Regions from separate parts of the Micromonospora sp. WMMD1274 genome, predicted to be linked through region 2. Evidence: riboswitches for the same ligand, from Rfam matches in the RefSeq annotation. Region 2 holds a riboswitch; the other holds the start of a gene.
What was found. A riboswitch is a leader RNA that binds a small molecule or an ion and turns the genes downstream of it on or off. The one in region 2 is predicted to bind glycine.
Positions count from the first base shown of each region.

Region 1: another riboswitch for glycine. It lies ahead of gcvT (glycine cleavage system aminomethyltransferase GcvT); the one in region 2 lies ahead of gcvP (aminomethyl-transferring glycine dehydrogenase).

Region 1 is NZ_JBMHMG010000001.1:316,453-321,937, forward strand. It holds gene ACN27D_RS01115 (proline dehydrogenase family protein) at 1-911, opposite strand, end outside; gene glyA (serine hydroxymethyltransferase) at 1,002-2,270, opposite strand; gene gcvH (glycine cleavage system protein GcvH) at 2,278-2,655, opposite strand; gene gcvT (glycine cleavage system aminomethyltransferase GcvT) at 2,688-3,812, opposite strand; glycine riboswitch at 3,857-3,951, opposite strand; glycine riboswitch at 3,952-4,040, opposite strand; gene ACN27D_RS01135 (LysR family transcriptional regulator) at 4,144-5,106, opposite strand; gene ACN27D_RS01140 (collagenase) at 5,212-5,485, opposite strand, start outside.
Region 2 is NZ_JBMHMG010000001.1:6,803,976-6,809,460, forward strand. It holds gene gcvP (aminomethyl-transferring glycine dehydrogenase) at 22-2,844, opposite strand; glycine riboswitch at 2,918-3,008, opposite strand; gene ACN27D_RS32155 (NAD-dependent protein deacetylase) at 3,066-3,908, opposite strand; gene ACN27D_RS32160 (NAD(P)H-binding protein) at 4,074-4,730, shown strand; gene ACN27D_RS32165 (DivIVA domain-containing protein) at 4,780-5,457, opposite strand; gene ACN27D_RS32170 (globin domain-containing protein) at 5,454-5,485, opposite strand, start outside.

The DNA.
Region 1 (5,485 bases), 6.5 Mb from region 2:
GGCTTGAAGGAGCGAGCCAAGAGGAGAAGATTCGCAGGCTTTTCGGCCAGCCTGCGCGTGAAGTAAGCGTACCAATCACGTCCGTAGGGCAGGTAGACCCGCACCCGGTACCCCTCTTCCGCTAGCCGCCTCTGTTCATTGGTGCGAATGCCATACAGCATCTGGAATTCGAAATCCGTGATGCCCCGGCCCGCGCTCCGGGCATGATGAACGGCCCTTTCGATGAGGCGAGGGTCGTGGGTCGCCACCATGGGATAGCCCTCACCTTCCATCAGGACCTGCAGACAACGATCAAATGCCTGGTCGATTTGTGGACGATTCACGTAAGCCACCGAGGACGGCTCCGCATAGGCTCCCTTGACCAGGCGGACCCGACTTCCCGCGACCGCCAGGCGCCGGCAGTCCGCCAGTGTGCGATGCAGACATGCCTGCAGTGCCACCCCCACCCAGGGAAACTCGGCGCGCAAGTCGTTCAGCACGGACAGCGTCAGGTCAACGGTCGTGTGATCTTCCATGTCGATGGTCACTGTGGCATCCACGGCAGCAGCGGCGGCGCAGATATCCCGAGTCAACTGATAGGCATGCGTGCGTCCGTTATTTGGCAATGCGCTACCAAGCGCTGACAGCTTCACCGATACCTCAGCCATGCCGGGCATCCGCAGTCCGGGAAGCAGACTGAGGTATGCATCGCGTACTGCAGTGGCCTGCTCGGCTGTCGCCGCGCCTTCGCCGAGATGGTCGATCGTCACCTGCATTCCGGAGTTGATGATTCGCCGTGCCACCACGATCACCTCGTCGTCAACCTCGCCGGCGACAAAGCGGCGTGCCACCCCCCTTCCCAGAGAGGATCCGGCGATGATTCCTCGAAGGCGATCACTGGCAGCGGCCATAAGCAACAGCTTATTAGGCAACCCACTTTCCTTCCTGATCCCCTGCTACCGAATGGTGACAGCGAACGACGAGGCGACGACACCACCATGGGCGGCCGCGTAGGCGTGTGGTCAGAACGCTCGCCCGGAATAGAGCGGGTGACGATCCACGAGGCGAGCGACTCGCGTGCGCAGTGCTGCACCTGCCTCCGCACTGACCAAAGTGGCAGCGATGATGTCAGCTACTTCCGTAAAATCGGCGTCAGAAAACCCGCGAGCGGCCAGTCCTGACGTGCCGATCCGCAGCCCGGAGGTGACCATAGGTGGACGTGGGTCAAAGGGCACGGCGTTGCGGTTGACAGTGATGCCAACGTTCTGCAGCAGCCGCTCAGCCTGCGCCCCGTCGAGGTTCGCCTGGCTTAGGTCGACCAGCACCAGATGCACGTCGGTGCCTCCGGTGACCACACGGATGCCGGCCTTCAACATGTCGGCAGCGTTGAGCCGATCAGCAACGATTTTCGCTCCCGTTAGGGCACGCCGCTGCTGGTCTTGAAACTGCGGGTCGCTGGCGATCCGGAATGCAACCGCTTTCGCCGCCACGACGTGCGCCAGCGGACCACCTTGCTGGCCTGGGAAAACAGCAGAGTCTAGCCGCCGCGCCATGTCGGGGTCCGCGCTAAGGATCGCGCCACCTCGGGGGCCGCCGAGGGTCTTGTGCGTGGTCAGAGTGACGACGTGTGCATGAGGCACCGGGTTGGGATGCAGCCTAGCCGCCACCAGGCCAGCGAAATGTGCCATGTCTACGAGAAGTAGAGCTCCCACCTCGTCGGCAATTCGCCGGAACCGAGCGAAGTCGAGCGTTCTAGGGTAAGCCGACCAGCCAGCGATGAGCATCTTCGGTCGGTGCTCCCGTGCCAACTCTTCGACCTCATCCATGTCGACCAAGCAATCGGTTACGTTCACGTGATAGCTCACGGCCCGGTACAGCCGGCCCGAGTAGTTGATGCGCATGCCATGTGTCAAATGGCCCCCGTGGGCAAGGTCCAGCCCGAGAATGGTATCGCCCGGTTTGAGCAGCGCAGCCATGACCGCGGCGTTTGCCTGAGATCCGGAGTGTGGTTGCACATTGGCATATGTGGCAGCAAACAAACGCTTGACTCGCTCAGTTGCCAGGCGTTCAATATCGTCGATGTACTCGCATCCACTGTAGTAACGCCGCCCGGGGTACCCCTCCGCGTACTTGTTGGTGAGGACCGATCCCTGCGCCTGGAGGACCGCTCGGGGCGCTAAGTTCTCCGATGCGATCATGCCCAGGCTCTCTTGCTGACGCCGCAGTTCGCCGGCCACCGCTTCAGCGATCGCCGGATCGAGGTCGGCTAGGTCGTCGTCGAAGGATGCCATTTTCTACCTACCGAGACTCGTTGCAGAAGGCGAGGTATTCATCCGAGGACATCAGTGGTGGCGCCTCCGCTAGCCGAACGCGCACGAGCCAGCCTTTGCCGTACGGGTCGGCACCGATAAGACTCGGATCTGCGAGAACCTCCTCGTTGACGGCAACGACCTCACCGCTGACGGGCAGATACAACTCGGCCACCGATTTCGTGGACTCTACTTCTCCGCATGCGTCGCCAGCAGTCAGGTGGTTTCCCGGCTCAGGCAACTCCACATAGATCACATCTCCGAGCGCGGTGGCTGCAAACGCGGTGATTCCCACCTCTGCCGGATCGACGGACTCGTTGACCCATTCGTGGTTGATGCTGTACCTGAGATGCTTCGGCACGTTCATATCGCTGTGTCCTCGTGAGTTCTGGCCGCGGGTCACCGCGGACGGCGGTAGAAGGGAAGGGGGGTAATCTGGACCGGCTCGGCGGTTCCCCGGATGATCACGGCAAAGCGTGCTTTCTCATCAGTGCTGGATTGGATGCTGGCCATCGCGACCGGTCGTTTCAGCACCGGCGAAGGGATACCGCTGGTGACGATGCCAACAGGCTCGCCCAGGCCGACGTCGGTCAGCGTTACGACCTGATGGCCTGCGCGTGGAACTCTTTGTCCAGCGGTGACGAGACCCACGAGTCGGCGCGCTGCCCCTGCCTTGCGCACCTCCATCAGCGCGGCCCGCCCGACGAAGTCGCCAGCTTTGTCGAAGGAAACCACCCGTCCCAGTCCGGCGTCAAAGGGGGTTGCTTCTCGATCGATTTCGGAGCCGTACAGCGGCATTCCGGCCTCGATGCGGAGCGAGTCGCGGCAGGCCAGCCCTGTCGGCGACAGGCCGTGGCGTCGTCCGGCTGCAAGTGCCAGTGTCCAGATGCCAGAAGCGTCCTTAGCATCGACGAGCAGCTCGAAGCCGTCCTCCCCGGTATATCCGGTGCGAGCGACCAACGTTGGGCGACCATGGATGGTCGACGTTGTTGCGGTGTAGTAGCGGAGATCGTTGACCGCGGTATCGGTCAGGCCTTCTACGACAGCGGCGGCACGTGGACCCTGCACGGCGATGATGGCCCGCTCATTGGTCCGGTCGGTGACTGCGGCCGCGTAGTGTGCGCAGCGGTCCTTCAGTGCCTGATACGCGGTTCGCGTGTTGACGGCGTTGACGACTAGCAGATACCGGTCGGATGCGAGGCGATAGGCGACGAGGTCGTCCAACACGCCGCCCGTCGCCTCGCAGAGCATGGTGTAACGGGCGCCGCCGACTTGCATCGCTGAGAGGTGGCCGACCAGGGCATAGTCTAGGGCCGAGGCGGCTTCGGGACCCGCAACCTCAAGCTGGCCCATATGACTGAGGTCGAAGAGGCCGGCCTGTTCACGTACAATCCGATGCTCCGCGATTTCGCTTCCGTAGCGGAGCGGCATCCACCAGCCGCTGAACTCGGTAAATCGCGCGCCGAGCGCTACATGCAGGGCGTGCAGCGGTGAGCGAAGCAGGTTCGCGGGACCGTCGTGCATGGAGGCTCTCCTCGTCTCGACGCACGGGCGTCGAACGGTTGGGGGCCTCCCGCTCTGTCATTGACCTGAGAGCTTCACCGCTGGGGCAGCGGCTTGCACCGTGGGTGAGACGAATGGTCGTCTGCTTTCCAGAGTTCACCTTGCCCGCGCGGTAATGGGGCCTGAGAGTTTCTTGGGAGTTTGCTCCTTCGGCGCTCCGCATGACGGAGGCTCTCCCGCGCAGGTTCGAATGGTGCCTATGTAGTTATGAACCTATCGCAGGTTAGGCGATGGCGTGCACCACGTCAACATCATCCAGCCCAGTGCTCGGTCGGCGGCCGAGTCCTCACGCCTACTGCACCATGTGGTGAGCATGGGGGTTATCCTGCCACCACTGAGCGAAGGCGGGGTTGTCGTGCACGTGATCTAGGTAGGCTCGACCGACGGCACGGAACAGCACGGAGCTCTGCTCGTTCGTCAGAGCATCACGCCGCCAGACCACCACCAGTCTTGCCAGCAGCTGCGGCTCGCCCTGCAGGGGCAGCACCCGAGTCCCCGCAGCCGGAGCCCAGGACGGGTCGACCAGCCGAACTCCGTCTCCGGCTGCCACCAACGGGTGCGCGGCACCGCTCGGCGCCTCGTACCGGATCTTCGGCTCAAAGCCCGCCGCCCGACAGGCTCGCCGCAATGAGGCGAGAGAGCCGTCGTCCGGTCCTGGCGGGCACACCCAGGATTCGTCTCGAAGGTCAGCCAATTTCACCTGCTCTCGGCGGGCCTGCGGGTGAGATGCGGACATGGCGACGAAGATCGGGTAGCGGGGCACCAGCGGCCGAGCAGTGAGTGTCGGGCCGATCGGCACCTCAAAACCCTCGAGGATGCCTAGCAACGCGGCATCTAGCTGGCCGCGGTTAAGCGCCTCTACCAACAGCCGCGAGGACGGCTCGATCTGCAGCGCAATCTCCGGATCCGGGAACACCTCCGCAATGCGGCGCACGAGACTCCCCGCGCATGCGATGTGAACGGTTCCGATCCGCAGCAGACCAGGGATGGGGTGCCGGTCGCCGAAATCCTCAACAAGCGCATCCACCTCTGCCAGCACGACGTGGGCACGCCGGAGCACCTGCTTGCCAAGCTCGGTCGGGTGCATGCCGCTGCGGCTACGGACGAACAGCGGGCCTCCGAGCATCTTCTCAATCCGATGCACCTGCGCCGTCAGCGCTGGCTGCGACATGCCCAGGAGGGCGGCGGCACCCGTCACGCTTCCGGCCTCTGCAATGGCACTGATCGCCCGCAGGTGGCGCACATCGATGCCCATGACCGAGATTATGCACGCGGCGGCGGGCAGGTTCGGCGGCAGGTCAAGCGGGCGCGCCGCCCGGTCTCCCGATCGGGCGGCGCGCCTGCATTCGTCACGGTTGGTTCAGTAGCGGGTACTTATCGTTGCGCCCGCGCAGGAGGTCTTCCCATACAGGCTGATGTAGTGGTAGCCGGCGGCCGGACTGGCGATGGCCAGAGACTCGTCATTGCCGGCACCGGTCGAGGAGCGGGTAGCGTTGCTGATGGTGGCCCAACTGGACGGGCTGTAGTAGAGATCGCAGTTGCCCGTGCCGCCGACCACGCCAACAGTGAGGGTGCTGACACCCGCAGGCAGGTAGATGTAGAGGTAGTCGTAGTTGCCGGCCGTTGCGGAGCGC
Region 2 (5,485 bases):
CACCGCCCCGGCGTCAGCCGCTCAGTCCTCGAACGCCTCCGGCGCGGGGCACGAGCACACCAGGTTCCGGTCGCCGTACGCGCCGTCGATGCGCCGCACCGGAGGCCAGTACCGGCCCGCCCGGTCCACACCCGCCGGGTAGGCGCCCACCGACCGCGGGTACGGGTGCGGCCACTCGTCGGCGGACACCATCGCCGCGGTGTGCGGCGCGTTGGACAGCGGGTTGTCCCCCGCCGGCCACTCCCCCGAGCCGACCTTGTCGATCTCCGCCCGGATCGCGATCATCGCGTCGCAGAAGCGGTCCAGCTCGGCCAGGTCCTCGCTCTCGGTCGGCTCCACCATCAGCGTCCCGGCCACCGGGAACGACATCGTCGGCGCGTGGAAGCCGTAGTCGATCAGCCGCTTCGCCACGTCGTCCACGCTCACACCGGTGGCCTTGGTCAGCGGCCGCAGGTCCAGGATGCACTCGTGCGCGACCAGGCCCTTGTTGCCGGCGTACAGCACCGGGAAGTGGTTGCGCAGCCGCGCCGCCACGTAGTTCGCCGCCAGCACCGCCACGCCGGTGGCGCGGGCCAGCCCGTCGGCGCCCATCATCCGCAGGTACGCCCACGGGATCGGCAGGATCCCCGCCGACCCGTGGTTCGCCGCCGAGATCGCCGGCCGCCCGTCGGCGCGCGCACCGAGGGGGTCACCGGGCAGGAACGGCGCCAGGTGTGAGCGCACCGCCACCGGGCCCACACCCGGGCCGCCGCCGCCGTGCGGAATGCAGAACGTCTTGTGCAGGTTCAGGTGCGACACGTCCGCCCCGAACCGGCCCGGCTTGGCGAACCCGACCAGCGCGTTGAGGTTCGCGCCGTCGACGTACACCTGACCGCCCGCGTCGTGGACCTTCGCGCACAACTGGGCGATGCCGGTCTCGTAGACGCCGTGCGTCGACGGGTACGTCACCATGATCGCGGCGAGCGCGTCCCGGTGCTTGTCGATCTTCGCGTCGAGGTCGACCAGGTCGACGTTGCCGTCGGCGTCGCAGCCGACCACCACCACCCGCATGCCGGCCATCACCGCCGACGCGGCGTTGGTGCCGTGCGCCGACGACGGGATCAGGCACACGTCACGGTGACCCTCGCCGCGCTCCCGGTGGTAGGCGCGGATCGCCAGCAGCCCGGCCAGCTCACCCTGCGACCCGGCGTTGGGCTGCACGCTGACCGCGTCGTAGCCGGTCACCTCGGCCAGCCAGCCCTCCAGTTGCGCGATCAGCTCCCGGTACCCGGCGGTCTGCTCGTCCGGCGCGAACGGGTGCAGGTGCGCGAACTCCGGCCAGGTGATCGGCTCCATCTCGGTGGTGGCGTTGAGCTTCATGGTGCACGACCCCAGCGGGATCATGCCGCGGTCCAGCGCGTAGTCGAAGTCGGCCAGGCGGCGCAGGTACCGCAGCATCGCCGTCTCCGAGTGGTGGGTGTGGAACACCGGGTGGGTGAGGAACCCCGACGTGCGGGCCAGCCCGTCCGGCAGGCCCGCGTCGGCGTCGCCGTCGAACCCGTCGACGCCGAACGCCGCCCACACCGCGTGCAGGTGCGCGGGCGTGGTGGTCTCGTCGCAGGAGACGCCGACCCGGTCGGCGTCGACCAGCCGCAGGTTCACGTTGCGCGCCGCCGCCGCGGCCACCACGTCGGCGGCGCGGCCCGGCACGATCGCGGTGACGGTGTCGAAGAACGCGACGTCCGCGACCTCGACGCCGCCGGCGCGCAGCCCGGCCGCGAGCCGCGCCGCCGCCTCGTGGGTACGCCGGGCGATGGCCCGCAGGCCGTCCGGGCCGTGGTAGACGGCGTACATGCCGGCCATCACCGCGAGCAGCACCTGCGCGGTGCAGATGTTGCTCGTCGCCTTCTCCCGCCGGATGTGCTGCTCGCGGGTCTGCAACGCCAGCCGGTACGCCGGGTTGCCGTCGGCGTCGCGGGACACCCCGACCAGCCGGCCCGGCAGCATCCGCTCCAGGCCCGAACGCACCGCCAGGTAACCGGCGTGCGGCCCGCCGAAGCCCATCGGTACGCCGAAGCGCTGCGTGGTGCCCGCGGCGATGTCGGCGCCGATCTCACCCGGCGGGCGCAGCAGCGTCAACGCCAGCAGATCCGCCGCCACCGTCACCAGCGCGCCCACCCCGTGCGCCGCCTCGACCAGGGCGCGGTGGTCCCGGACCGCGCCGGACGCGCCCGGGTACTGCAGGTGCAGGCCGAAGAACTCCGCCGGCAGCTCGTCGCGCTCGACGTCGACCACGCGCACCTCGATGCCGAGCGGCTCGGCGCGGCTGGCGATCACCGCGACGGTCTGCGGCAGCGCGTCGGCGTCGACCACGTACACCGGGCTCTTGCTCCTGGACGCGCGGCGGGCGAGCGTCATCGCCTCGGCCGCGGCGGTGCCCTCGTCGAGCATCGAGGCGTTCGCGGTGACCAGACCGGTCAGGTCGGTGACCATGGTCTGGAAGTTCAGCAGCGCCTCCAGCCGGCCCTGGCTGATCTCCGGCTGGTACGGCGTGTACGCGGTGTACCAGGCCGGGTTCTCCAGCACGTTGCGGCGGATCACCGCCGGGGTGTGCGTGCCGTGGTAGCCCAGGCCGATCATGGACACGGCGACTGTGTTACGCGACGCCAGGGCGCGCAGCTCGGCGATCGCCTCCCGCTCGCTCGCCGGGGCGGGCAGGTCCAGGGTGCCGTGCCAGCGGATCACCTCGGGGATCGCGGCGTCCATCAGCTCGTCGACGGAGCCGTAACCGACGGTGTCCAGCATCCGGCGCTCGTCGTCGCGGCCGGGACCGATGTGCCGGTCGGCGAACTGCTCTGCGGTCATGCGCTGCGCTCCTTGGTGGGGCGAGGTCGACGGGTCGGCCTCCCCCTGAGTCGCGCTGACGCGCTCCACAGCGCCTGCCCACGTGGTCCTTTTGCCTGAGAGGTTCCGGGGAGAATCTGCCCCTTCGGCGCCGTCGGGTAGACGGTCTCTCCCACGTGGGTGGTACCGGCACCCCCAACGCTACCAGCGGGCGTGTTTCCGGCTCATGTCCCGGGGGTTGATCACACCGGCGCCGGCGCCGCCGCCACCCGGTCGGCCAGCGCGCACAGGGTGGCGCCCAGCGGGGCGTCCAGCCGCAGCGCCGCGTAGGTGTCACCGCGGGTGACGCCCCGGTTGACGATCGCCACCGGGATGCCGTGGCGGGCCGCCCGCAGCACGAACCGCCGCCCCGACATCACCGTCAACGACGACCCGAGCACCAGCAGCGCCCGGGCCCGCTCGACGAGCGCGAAACAGTCCGCGACCCGCGGGGCGGGGACCGTCTCACCGAAGAACACCACGTCCGGTTTCAGCATGCCGGCGCCGCAGAGGCCGCAGTCGACGGTGCGGAACCCGGTCACCGCGTCGTCGGGCAGGTCCACGTCGCCGTCGGGGTTGACGCGCGCCACCCGCGCGTCGAAGCCCGGGTTCGCCTCCGACAGGCGCCGGTGCAGCTCGTCGCGGCCGGTGGCGTTGCCGCAGTCCAGGCACGTCACCTCGTCGAGACGGCCGTGCAGCTCGATCACGCCGGTGGCGCCGGCGGCGGTGTGCAGCCCGTCGACGTTCTGGGTGATGATCCCGCCGAGCAGCCCGGCCGCCTGCAACCGGGCCACCGCCCGGTGCCCGTCGTTGGGCGCCGCCCGGGCGATCATCTGCCAGCCCAGGTGGCTGCGCGCCCAGTACCGCCGCCGCGCCAGCGGATCCCGGGTGAACTCCTGGTACGTCATCGGGGTGTGCCGGCGCGCCGCGCCGCTGGGCCCCCGGTAGTCCGGAATGCCCGACTCGGTGGACAGGCCCGCGCCGCTGAGCACCACCACGTCCCCGGCGGCCACCAGCCGTGCCAGTTCCTCGAACGCCTCACTCACCCGTCCATCGTCCCTCGCCGCGCCGCTGACCGCCCCTCCCGCCCGCCCTAGCCCCGTTGATCATGGAGTTGGCGGTGGTGCGGCACGGCGTGTCGTACCGCCAACCTCATGATCGACGAGGCCGGTCGCCCGGCGGGGGCCGGTGTGGCGGGCTAGGTTGAGCGCATGCGCGTCGTCATCGCCGGAGGGCACGGAAAGATCGCCAAACTGCTGGAGCGGGAACTGGCCGGACGCGGAGACACCGCGCTCGGACTGATCCGCAACCCCGACCACGCCGCCGCCCTGCGCGCCGGCGGCGCCGAACCCGTCGTGTGCGACCTGGAACACACCGACGTCGACACCCTCGCCGCCCACCTCGCCGGCGCCGACGCGGTCGTGTTCGCCGCCGGCGCCGGACCCGGCAGCGGCGCCGCCCGCAAGGACACCGTCGACCGGGGCGCCGCCGTGCTCCTCGCCGACGCCGCCGTCCAGGCCGGGGTACGCCGCTACCTGCTGGTTTCCTCCATGGGCGTGGACGCCGCGCCCGCCGACGGCACCGACGACGTGTGGGCGGCGTACCTGCGGGCCAAGAAGGCCGCCGAGGACGACGTCACCGCACGGGACCTCGACGTGACGGTGCTGCGGCCCGGCCGCCTCACCGACGACGAACCCGCGGGCCGGATCACCCTGGCCCGGCACGCCGAACCCGGCGCGATCAGCCGCGCCGACGTGGCCCGGGTCCTGCTCGCCCTGCTGTACGCCCCGGCCACCGCCGGGCACACCCTGGAACTCGTCGGCGGAGACAGCCCCATCGCCGAGGCGATCGACGCCGTCACCGCCTGACCCACCGCGTACGTCCCGGCCCGCCCGCCGCGGCGGACCGGGACGCCGGTCAACGCTGGTGGCGGGACAACGCCGGCTGCGGCGGGCCCCCGCCGCCCTGCGGCAGCTCCCGGGCGATCCGCTCCATCGTGCGCGACAACTGCTCACTGCCGTCGTCGAGGTGCCGGGCCGCCGCCTGCATGTGCGAGATCATCATCTCGCCGAAGATCCGCAACGCCTCGCGCGTGGCCACCGAGTCGTCGAAGCCGCTCCCGGCCGCGCTGCGGTACTCCGTCACCGCCCGCTCGGCCTCCCGCTTCGCCTCCTCCGCCGCCGCCCGCATGTAACTCTCGTACTGGGTACGGGCGTACTCGGCGACCCGGCGCGCGTAGTCGTGGGCCTGCGCGATGATCTGCTCGGCCTCCCGCTGCGCCGCCGACAACAGGTTGACCTCCTTCGCCGCCGGCGTCACCGCCTCGGTACTCGGGATCACCCCGTGCCGGTGCAGCTCCAGATGGTCGTTGAGCCGCTCGTTCTCCGCCCGCAGGTTCGCCACCTGCGCCGCCAGCAGATCCAGCTCGTCGGCCACCTGCAACCGGAACCGGTCCACATCGGTCTGGTCGTAGCCGCGCCGGGTGAACGCCGCCGACCCGAACTCCCACCGCCGGACCCGGTCCGAGGTCAACCGCACCTGCACCGGACCGGACACCTGCTGCGCGTCGTAACTGCTGATCGGACCCGCGCTCACCGGCCCACCTCCGTTGCTTGCAGCCCGT